2 regions of the Vibrio aestuarianus genome follow, and region 2 is predicted to be linked to the other one. Evidence: riboswitches for the same ligand, from Rfam matches in the RefSeq annotation. Region 2 holds a riboswitch; the other holds the start of a gene.

Region 1 (5,312 bases), on a different contig from region 2:
GAAGCACGTCGTCGTCAGTTGCAATTCATTGGTAAGATGATGCGTACGATCGATCCAGAGCCAATTCAAGCCGCACTGGATAAATTACGCAATAAGCACTCACAAAATACCGCTGTATTGCATAAGCTAGAGCAACTGCGTGACCGTATTGTTGAGCAAGGTGATAGTGCCATCGAAGATGCTCTAGAGCTTTACCCTGAAATGGATCGTCAACGCTTACGTCAATTAACACGTCAAGCTAACAAAGAAAAAGCAAACAATAAGCCACCAAAAGCGTCGCGTGAAATCTTCCAAATATTGAAAGAGCACAACGACGAATCTTTTTAAGTTCTAGTCTGCTTTACGTTAAAAAAACCTCGCGACAATGCGAGGTTTTTTATTTCGGTCAATCACTTAGGCTATTGCCCTGCCCGCACAAAATCGCTCAGTAAGGGATGCGAATGCTGCGCAGAAAGCTCAGTAATCTCACCACAGACTAATACCTTTCCTTGCGCCATAAACGCAAAATGACTGGCTATCGCTTTTGCATCGCTGACATGGTGCGTTACCATTACGACAGTAATCTTCCGCTCAGTGGCTAGTAGCTTAACTAGCGCGAGCATCTCCTCTCTCAGTAGAGGATCCAGCGCTGAAAACGGCTCATCCAGCAACCATATCGGGTGAGATTGAACAAAACAACGTGCTAATGCTACGCGCTGACGTTGACCACCAGAAAGCTGCTCCGGCAAACGCTCCAACAGACTCGCAATTCCCACCTGTTGTGCCGCTTGCTCTATCAAAAGCTGTTGCTCAGCAGATAACTTCAAACCGGGGTGTAACCCAAGACCAATATTTTCGCGCACAGTAAGATGCATAAATAAATTATGCTCTTGAAATAGCATAGAAAATGGCCGTAAGTGAGGCGCTTTACCTAACACCGATTGAGCGCTTACTTCAATCTCGCCACGACTCGGCTCAATAAACCCCGCCACCAAACTCAATAAAGTCGATTTACCTGCACCACTAGGCCCCATTAAGGACACTATCGCTCCTCGCGGCACCGTCAGTGAAAACTCGAACCATTCCTGTTGATACTCATATTGCACATCTTTTAGTACTAACATTAACGACCTCTTGAGTTGACGCTAAATAAGCGTTCGATAATGGCAAAACAACCGACACTCAACACCAATAGAGCGAGAGAAACCACTGCTGCCGCCTGCATTTGATAACTGCCTAGCAATTGGAATAGATAAAGCGGTAGAGTTCTAAATTCTTGGCTACCAAAAAGTGCAATGGCACTTAAATCCCCCATTGAGACCAAAAAGCTGATCGCAAAAGCATGAGCCAGAGGTTTTCTTAATGCTCTGAGTTCAATCACTTTAAAACGCTGCCAACCTTTCATACCAAGGCTGGCACACAGCAGTTGGTATTGCTGCGCGCTATGCAGCATTGGCTGGGCTAATGTTTTCAACACATAAGGCAATGCCATTAAGCCATTCACCAGCAGCACCACCCAATACGCCATACTAAAAGCATCGGTGAACGTTCGTAGTAACAAAAACAGCCCAGTGCTAATCACCAGCCCAGGAGTGACCAAAATAATAGTGCCCACTAATTCAAGATGATCGGCTCGGCGATTACGCAGCTTTAAACGCCAAACGCGGGTGGTAATTAAAATGGCCACCCCAGCGCAAACTGCTACCATACTCGCCAATGACGCCACTTGTAACGAAGCCAATAGCGCCTGCCAAAACTTTTCGTCACTCAGCACACTAAAAAGCTGCGCATTCAAACCGCTCAGCACCACCATCATCAATGGCGGAAGCACTAAAAGTAACGATAGGAGGATCCACGCAGCATCCCAATATTTCGCTTTTCGGCTATCTCGGCTCACTACATAGTCGACAGGCTTGCGGCCTGCACTTATCGCCAAAGGCTTTGCCAGTCGAGAAATAGAAAGATATAGCACACTGCATAACAGCATTTGCCATAAAGCTAATAACGCACCAGCTTGCAGATCAAAATCAAACTTAATCGCTTGGTAGATAGCCAGCTCTATAGTGGTTGATTTTGGTCCACCACCTAACGCCATTACCGTAGCAAAACTGGTAAAGCAAAGCATAAACACCAGGCCACACACATGCGGAAGCTGTTGTCTTAAACGTGGCCATTCAACCCATTTAAACTGATGCCAGTGGCTCATACCGAGATGCGCGCACAGCTTATGTTGTTCTGCTGGAATTGTTTCTAACGCTTGCAGCAACAAACGGCTGGCATAAGGAAGGTTAAAGAACAGGTGAGCCAGTAAAATCCCGTTTAAACCGTAGATGGAAAACGGCAATTTTGTATCAAACCATGCCAGCAACGAAGCTAATACGCCGCTATTGCCATAGATAGCCAACAAACCAAAGACCCCTACCAGTACCGGAAGCACTAAGGTTGTGGCAAACAGTTTGAGGATCAAATCGCGCCCCCAAAAGCGGCGGCGGTAAAAGGCATGTGCCACAGGAATCGCCAATCCCACACTGAGCAACATTGAGAGTGAAGCTTGGTAAAAACTGAACAGGGTAACATGACGATAATAAGGGTCATGCCATACTTGCAACACATTGAGACTCGGCGCGTGTAGCAGCAGTGCAGCAAGCGCACAAATAACAAAGGTCGCGACCACGATCGCGACCCCAATGCCGATTTTAGGAATCGAATTCAAACCTTATGTGACCTTAATTTAAGCTTATATAGCCTTAAAATGTTAATGCGTTTTGCCATTCTCGTATCCACGGCTTACGCATTTCAGACACCTCTTGCGCGCTAAATGTAAGTGCTTTTTGTGGTACGTTGAGAGTTTCAAACCCTTTAGGCAACTCAACCGATGTGACTGGATACATCCAGTTTCCGGTTGGGATTACCGATTGGAATTGATCACTTAAAATAAACTGCATGAACTCATCAGCCAATTTCTCGTTTGCAGTACCTTTCACTTTTGCAGCGACTTCCACTTGCATGTAATGACCTTCGGTAAAATCGGCTGTCGCGTATTTGTTATCATTTTCAGCAATTAAATGGTAAGCCGGAGATGTGGTATAAGACAGTACCAGATCAGACTCACCTTCTAAAAACATCGAATATGCTTCCGACCAACCTTTAGTCACCGTCACGGTTTTCTTCGCTAACTTTTGCCAAGCTTCACTTACATCATCACCGTAGACGGTTTTCATCCACAGCAATAAGCCTTGTCCTGGTGTTGAAGTGCGTGGATCTTGATAAATGACTTTCAAATCATCACGTTGTTCAACCAGTTCTTTTAAGCTTTTCGGTGGGTTAGTCATCTTCTCTTTGTTGTAAACAAAAGCAAAATAACCATAATCGTATGGCACGAACGTATCATCGCTCCAACCATTCGGTAAGGTTACGTTACTGGTATCAACACTGTGTGTGGTGAGTAGCCCCGTCTTCTTGGCTTCTGCCATCAGGTTGTTATCCAAACCGAGTACGATATCAGCTTTAGTATTGTTACCTTCAAGACGTAAGCGGTTAAGAATAGATACGCCATCATCAAGCGCGACAAAGTTAATATCACAGCCACATTGTGCTTCAAATGCTTTTTCAATTGCAGGACCTGGGCCCCAATCGGCAGCAAAAGAATCGTAGGTATATACGGTTAACGTGTTTTCAGCAGCATGCACTGAGAAAGAGGTGATGGTAGCAAGTGCAATAGCACTTAAAGTGGTTTTCACTGGTCGCTCTCCTTGGTTGAGCGGCACAGGCTTGAGGAGGATGAGAATATTCCGTTATTCCTATTCTGAAATCCTAACCCAATTCCTACGCCAGCATTATCTGGTTCAGGTTTACGGGTCCCAAGCTCGCACTTGATCTCAGCTTCATTCACTAAATGAATGATTTGCTCCCCGTTGAGTAAGGTGGATTGTAATTGCAATTGCTCGAATAAGCTACTCTCTACATCACTAACAACCTTCTACACTTCAGCAAACTATGCACCGCGTTGATCGTATCCCCAACGCGGAACTAAACCTTGTTCAACCCCCAGATGATCCAAAATACGGGCAACCATAAAGTCGACTAAATCCTCGATGGATTGGGGTTGATGATAGAACCCCGGCGCAGCGGGCATAATCGTTACCCCCATTTGCGACAGTTTGAGCATATTTTCAAGATGCAAAGTTGAGAATGGGGTTTCGCGTACCACCAGCAACAGTTGTCCACGCTCTTTCATGACCACATCGGCAGCGCGTTCGATCAAATTATCCGACATACCATGAGCAATCGCGGCCACACTGCCTGCAGAGCAAGGACACACCACCATCTGTTTTGGCGCAGCAGAACCAGAAGCTACGGGAGAAAACCAGTCTTCTTTACCGCAAACAATCAACTTATCAGCGTCACAATGAAGATGTTCAACCAATGCCGCTTTCGCAGCTTCAGGCCCACTAGGTAACTTCAAACCATGTTCTGTCGCCAGCACAACCCGCGCCGCGGATGAGATCAGCAAATAAACTTGGTAATCTGCGGCAAGCAAGCACTCAAGTAAACGCAGCCCGTAAGGAGCCCCTGAAGCGCCAGTAAAAGCCAATGTGATAGTTTTCTGTTTTGTTGTCATAGCTCTATTTCATTTGTGCGACTGATATTAGATGACTTGCTTCAGAGCAAGCAGTAACTTGTTATGAATACCTTCAAAACCACCATTACTCATCACCAATATTTGGTCACCCGGCTTAGCTTCATGAGCGATTTGCGCCACGAAAGCATCAATATCATCATTGACATACGCAGGTTGTGAGCATTGGTCTGCAACATCCTGCACCGACCAAGGAATATTATTAGGCTGATAGAGATAAACGGAGTCCGCTTGTTGCAACGATGCCGCCAAGGTTTGTTTATGTACGCCCAACTTCATTGTCGCCGAACGTGGCTCTAAAACTGCGATAATTTTCTTATCGCCAACCTTGTTACGTAAACCGCCCAAGGTAAGTTCAATCGCCGTTGGGTGATGAGCAAAATCATCAAAAACGCTAATCTCATTCACTTCGCCTTTGAGCTCTAAACGACGTTTGGTATTAATGAACTTAGATAACGCTTCACAAGCAAGATCAGGGGTGACACCAACGTGACGCGCAGCGCCAATCGCCATTAAGGCATTATCGACATTGTGATCACCAACAAGATCCCATTTGACTGTGCCCACTAATTCATTGCGCAAGAAAACGTTAAATTGAGAACCATCACGGATAATTTTCTCTGCCTTCCATTCACCTTGTTCACCCGTGAACTCGGTTTCGCTCCAACAGCCACGAGCTAAAACATCCGATAAT
Region 2 (5,312 bases):
AAGCAAGCATTAAAAGAACAGTTTGAATCCCCAGCGATGATGGAAGAAATCAAAGCTAATATTGAAAACATCATAGATCAACGGTTGAATGAACTGACCCCAAAACTGGTCAAAGAAATGGTGCAAAAAATGATCAAACAACACCTTGGTTGGCTCGTAGTGTGGGGCGGTGTGTTCGGCGGTTTAATTGGCGTAATCTCGTCACTCTTCGCTTAACCACATCAACATGTAAAAAGCCAGCATCAAACTTGCTGGCTTCTTTTTTCTGGATTATACCTTTCCTATTTGAAGTTGTTTGGGTTAGTTATTTTTCTTAACCGTAACTTCTCACTTTACTTTGACCTTTAACATAGATGAAATCTGTTCAATATTGGCCTTAGTTTAGGGTGATCCAGTGGATAGTATCTCGGTACAAGCAGATAAATCATACTAACAAATAGCAAAGAGCCATATAAATCAGCAGGTCGATGCATCCCTAACCACAGCCGACTAAACGCCACGCCGCAGGCCCACAACATTAAACCCGCCACAAGTGCATAATGTTTTTGTTCAACCAATAATCCACCAAAAAAAGCTAAACAAATGGCGACGAAAATGGTGTGCCCAGATGGAAATGAGTAATCTATTTCCCCTTGCCAATGACGCAAACGCCACTCGCTAACTCGACTCGAAACACTTTTAATAACCTGCGCTTTTTGTATAGCATCCAATTTATAAAAATGCTCTGGGTTTGGAATAAGCAGTTGCTGGGTCATCAATTGCGTATAGGGACGCGGACTTTCCGTTAAGTGTTTTAGACCAGTTTTCGCACCCATACCAATCACAAGCAGTAAACCAAGCTGAATTACTCGATTAAGCATCATTTTCCTGGAACACTTGGTGCGAGTGACCAAAAAAGCCAGCGTTACTAAAGTCAAACCAAAGCCCTGCCAACCTGCTGAATCGGTTAAATAAGTAAAAAACGCACCTAACTGCTCATTAACCGGTGCAGTCAAATCAATCAGCAAACCAGCATATGATATAGGAATTAACAATAAGGCAAACAACGCCAACAAAACCATACTCGTTTTTTTGATATGAATTTGATTCTTTACACCCAACACATCACTCACCACAGCACTATAAAATAGAGAGAGATAATAACGGGGCCGATGTGTAAAATGTATCAAATCGCGGTCAATTCGATGGCAAAGAAATGCCAAAAAACGACAACTTTATACCCAAACTACTTGGAGTTGCAGGTAGGCGGCAAATGAGTTTATCCCCCTGAGCATAGGCAGGCTATGTGATTGGGGTAAACGAACGCAGCCAACACCGCTGCATCTTCAAGTAGGAAGGGGATATATTTAACGCTTAAAGTCCAAACCAGTACGTAAGTTATAAAAATGATCGACAGGCCCATGCCCATGCCCCACGTGTAACCTATCAGCACAGCTGATCGCTTGTGAAAGATACTGTTTCGCACCACTAACAGCGGCCTGTAACTCATCCCCTTGGGCTAAGTATGAAGCGATAGCCGAAGAGAGTGTACACCCAGTACCGTGGGTATTCATCGTTGCGATTCGCTGCGCTTGGAATAGGTGAGTCTTATCCGCTGTTATCAATAAGTCGTTGCTATTCACTTCATCTTCTAAATGGCCACCTTTGAGCAATACTGCAAAGCAATCTAAGCCACGAATTTTTTCTACCATTTGGTGCATTTGAGCCTCAGTAGCTGGTATTGCAGTACCAAGTAAAGCAGCAGCTTCCGCTAAATTAGGTGTCACAACAGTGGCAATCGGTAATAGATGGGTTTTGAGAGAATCAATCGCCTCTGGTTGCAATAACAGATCACCACTGGTTGCGACCATCACCGGATCAAGCACGATAAATTGCGGTTGATACTGACGTAATTTCTGCGCAACGATTTGAATGATATTAGCGTCTGCTAACATTCCAACCTTTACCGCAATAATGTTGAGGTCAGTAAATACGGCGTCGAGTTGCTGCTCAATAAAAGTAACAGGAATCGGTAAGACCCCACTGACTCGCTGCGTATTTTGGGCCGTTAATGCAGTAATAACAGAGCATGCATAACCACCCGTCGCTGAAATGGCTTTTATATCGGCCTGAATACCCGCACCACCACCAGAATCAGAACCAGCAATGGTAAGTACAATAGGAATATGAGAGTTAGGATTTGCTTGAAACATACACGCTCCGAAAAGTAAGCGCGTAGGAATGATGACTAATATTAGTCCACCACATCCGCAACATGATTGAAAAGGAAACAAGTTTTCATTTTCAATGACAAAGTGGATAGTTCCCTACGCCAGTATTAACTGAATCAGGTTCAACGGGTCTCGCACTGCGATCTCAGCCCAATCAAACTAAAATAAGCTTGATATTTGGCTCCCCGACTATAGAACGGTGATGATATCAATTGTCAGCAAAAATAGAAAAGCAAAAGCGAGTGGTAACGCTACGATGTATTACCCTATCGTGTTGTTTTTCAGGTTTAGCTCTTATCCATCGAGATGATTGTATGCAAACATACGTTTATGATTTAATCTTAAATTAAGAATATTTTGTTATCCGTGTGATTGACGATGCTTAACCCAATCTGGCTCAATACTTTTAAAACTCTGATCGATGTCGGTCATTTTACCCGCACGGCAGAAAAGCTACATATGACACAGCCGGGCGTCAGTCAGCACATCAAGAAATTAGAAGAGGCGTGCGGCCACGCTTTGATAAAGCGAGAAAAAAAGAGTTTTGATCTTACCGAGCAAGGTCGATTGATGTATCAGTACACATTGGAACAAAAGCGCAACGAATTGCAGCTATTGGAACAACTGAGTTTTGATGACCCATACGCTGGCAACTGCTATATTTCCTGTTCTGGTGCAATGGCGATGCGTATTTATCCGACGCTCATTGCGCTACAGACGAAGCATCCACAGCTAGTCATTCATATCGAAGTCGCACCTCACAATAAAATTGTAGAGGCGATAAAAAATGGCACGACTGACATCGGTATTGTTACCCAAAAACCTGCACAAGGTGCCTATCAATGGCAACAAATTGGTCAAGAGGCTCTGTGCTTAGTAATACCAAATTCGACCAAAAATACGCAGGTCACGCCAGAACTGTTACAAAAACTTGGCCTCATTCGCCACCCTGATGCCGAGCATTACCTCTCGATCTATTTTGCACATAGCCAAGATGAAGCGCTGGCAGGCATTGCCATTGACTCATTACCTAGCGTCGGTTATATCAATCAACTTAGTCAAATCTTAGTGCCGATCACACAAGGAATTGGATTTACTGTCTTACCTTTTGGTGCGGTAGAAGCTCACGTTGAGCAGCAGCAGGTCAGGCTGCACCAGCCTAAAACCAGTATTAATGAGACGGTCTATAGTTTACAGAAATACCATCGACAGTTACCCACTCGCTACAAAACCGTATTACAAAGCATCCGAGTTTTAATGCAAAACTAACAAAGGGAGCCGAAGCTCCCTGAATATCATATAGCCAACTGGTTATTATTTTTTGAACGGTTTAGTGACTTAAACTGGTGTCGTTATGCACCGATAACACCGCCATCTTCGCGAGTGATCATCATTATCGTTGAACGAGGCTTAGTACTACCACCGTCAGGAAAATGAGAAGGAGCCCCATCTTCACCGGGGTGCTGCACACCAATAAACATAGTTTTTTGGTCTGGCGAGAAGGTTAATCCGGTAATTTCACACGCAATAGGACCTGTTAGAAAACGCTGCACTTCACCCGTAATCGGGTCACCACACAGCATTTGGTTGTTGCCTTGACCTGCAAAGTCCCCCTTATTGGAGTACTTACCGTCAGTTTGAATCCACAAACGACCGGCTTTATCGAACCCAATACCGTCAGGGCTGTTAAACATGTTGTCAGCATGAATATTGTCACTACCAGCGTACAAATTACCTTTGTGAACCGTTGGGTTACCGGCGATTAAATACAGATCCCATGCAAATTTGTCGCTAGTGTGGTCGCCGTTGACTGGCATCCAACGCAGAATCTGCCCGTAGTTATTTTTCGCACGAGGGTTGGGACCACCGACAGGTTGTCCCTCTTTTACGCCACGGTTTTTGTTATTGGTTAAAGTACAGAAAACGTATTTGTTACTTGGATGCACCGCCACCCATTCTGGACGATCCATAGTGGTTGCCCCAACTTGCGTTGCCGCACGACGAGCAAAAATCATCACCTCTGCGTGATCCTTAAAACCATTTTCAGGTGTTAAACCGTTTTTACCAAAGGTTAATTCAATCCATTGCCCTTGGCCTTTCAGCTCTTTATCATTCATATCAAACTTAGCAACGTACAACGTACCTTCTTCGAGAAGATTGCGGTTTGCCGCATCATCGCCCTCTTGGTAACGATTTTTTGAAACAAATTTGTAAAGATGTTCACCACGTTCGTCATCACCAAGATACACCACCGCATGCCCATCATTGTTGATGGTCAGTGCCGCATTCTCATGCTTAAAACGGCCTAACGCTGTACGTTTTAGTGGCGTGGCAGTTGGATCATTCGGGTCAATTTCAACTACCCAGCCAAAGCGGTTTGGTTCATTCGGGTTCTTCGCCACGTCAAAACGTGCATCATGTTGATGCCATTTATAGCTGCTCGGTTTAGCTTCAATACCATAACGTTTTTGATCTGCCGTTAGTGACACTCCCGCTTGATCGGTCCCAAAGAAATCATCAAAGTTTTCTTCACAAGTTAGATACGTGCCCCATGGGGTTTGACCATTGGCGCAGTTGTTAAAAGTACCGAAAGGTTTCATGCCACTAGGGTCAGCATCAGTTTTCATCAAAGTATGACCGGCCGCAGGCCCCGTCAATTGCATTGGGGTATTGGCCGTAATGCGGCGGTTTCGCTGACCAGAACGATCCACCATCCATTGGCCATTTTTTCGTACTACTTCAACAATGGTCACCCCAACAGCAGCTTGCGCTTTACGAACATCGTCGGCGGTCATGGCTTCGCCTTTGTGAGCGAACAGATATTCGTAATTGGTGTATTCGTTATTGATAGCCAGTACAGCGCGATCATCAGCAATGGGGAAGAAGCTCATACCGTCCGTGTTATCACCAAACTGGCGCTCTTGCGCACTTGAATCTTGTTTGCCACTTTGGTCAAATTCGGGCGCATCTGCAAAAATCGGGTCACCCCAAGACATTAACGGTGTTGCCTTGTAGCCTTTCGGCACGATGACGCTATCGGCTGTTGATGTCGGTATTGGTTCGAAGTTAAGCAACGATGAATTAGGCTGCGCAGCAACAGCT

Evidence for each region. A riboswitch is a leader RNA that binds a small molecule or an ion and turns the genes downstream of it on or off. The one in region 2 is predicted to bind thiamine pyrophosphate.
Region 1: it holds a riboswitch for thiamine pyrophosphate, as region 2 does, so the genes downstream of both, thiB (thiamine ABC transporter substrate binding subunit) here and thiD (bifunctional hydroxymethylpyrimidine kinase/phosphomethylpyrimidine kinase) in region 2, are expected to answer to the same signal.

Annotation. Positions count from the first base shown of each region.
Region 1 is NZ_JAKNYQ010000001.1:701,629-706,940, reverse strand. It holds gene yjgA (ribosome biogenesis factor YjgA) at 1-327, shown strand, start outside; gene thiQ (thiamine ABC transporter ATP-binding protein) at 399-1,103, opposite strand; gene thiP (thiamine/thiamine pyrophosphate ABC transporter permease ThiP) at 1,103-2,692, opposite strand; gene thiB (thiamine ABC transporter substrate binding subunit) at 2,727-3,719, opposite strand; TPP riboswitch at 3,785-3,903, opposite strand; gene MCT08_RS03415 (flavin prenyltransferase UbiX) at 3,974-4,600, opposite strand; gene mpl (UDP-N-acetylmuramate:L-alanyl-gamma-D-glutamyl-meso-diaminopimelate ligase) at 4,628-5,312, opposite strand, start outside.
Region 2 is NZ_JAKNYQ010000002.1:113,739-119,050, reverse strand. It holds gene MCT08_RS14240 (DUF445 domain-containing protein) at 1-216, shown strand, start outside; gene MCT08_RS14235 (phosphatase PAP2 family protein) at 345-1,100, opposite strand; gene thiD (bifunctional hydroxymethylpyrimidine kinase/phosphomethylpyrimidine kinase) at 1,347-2,192, opposite strand; TPP riboswitch at 2,287-2,408, opposite strand; gene MCT08_RS14225 (LysR family transcriptional regulator) at 2,589-3,479, shown strand; gene MCT08_RS14220 (PhoX family protein) at 3,563-5,312, opposite strand, start outside.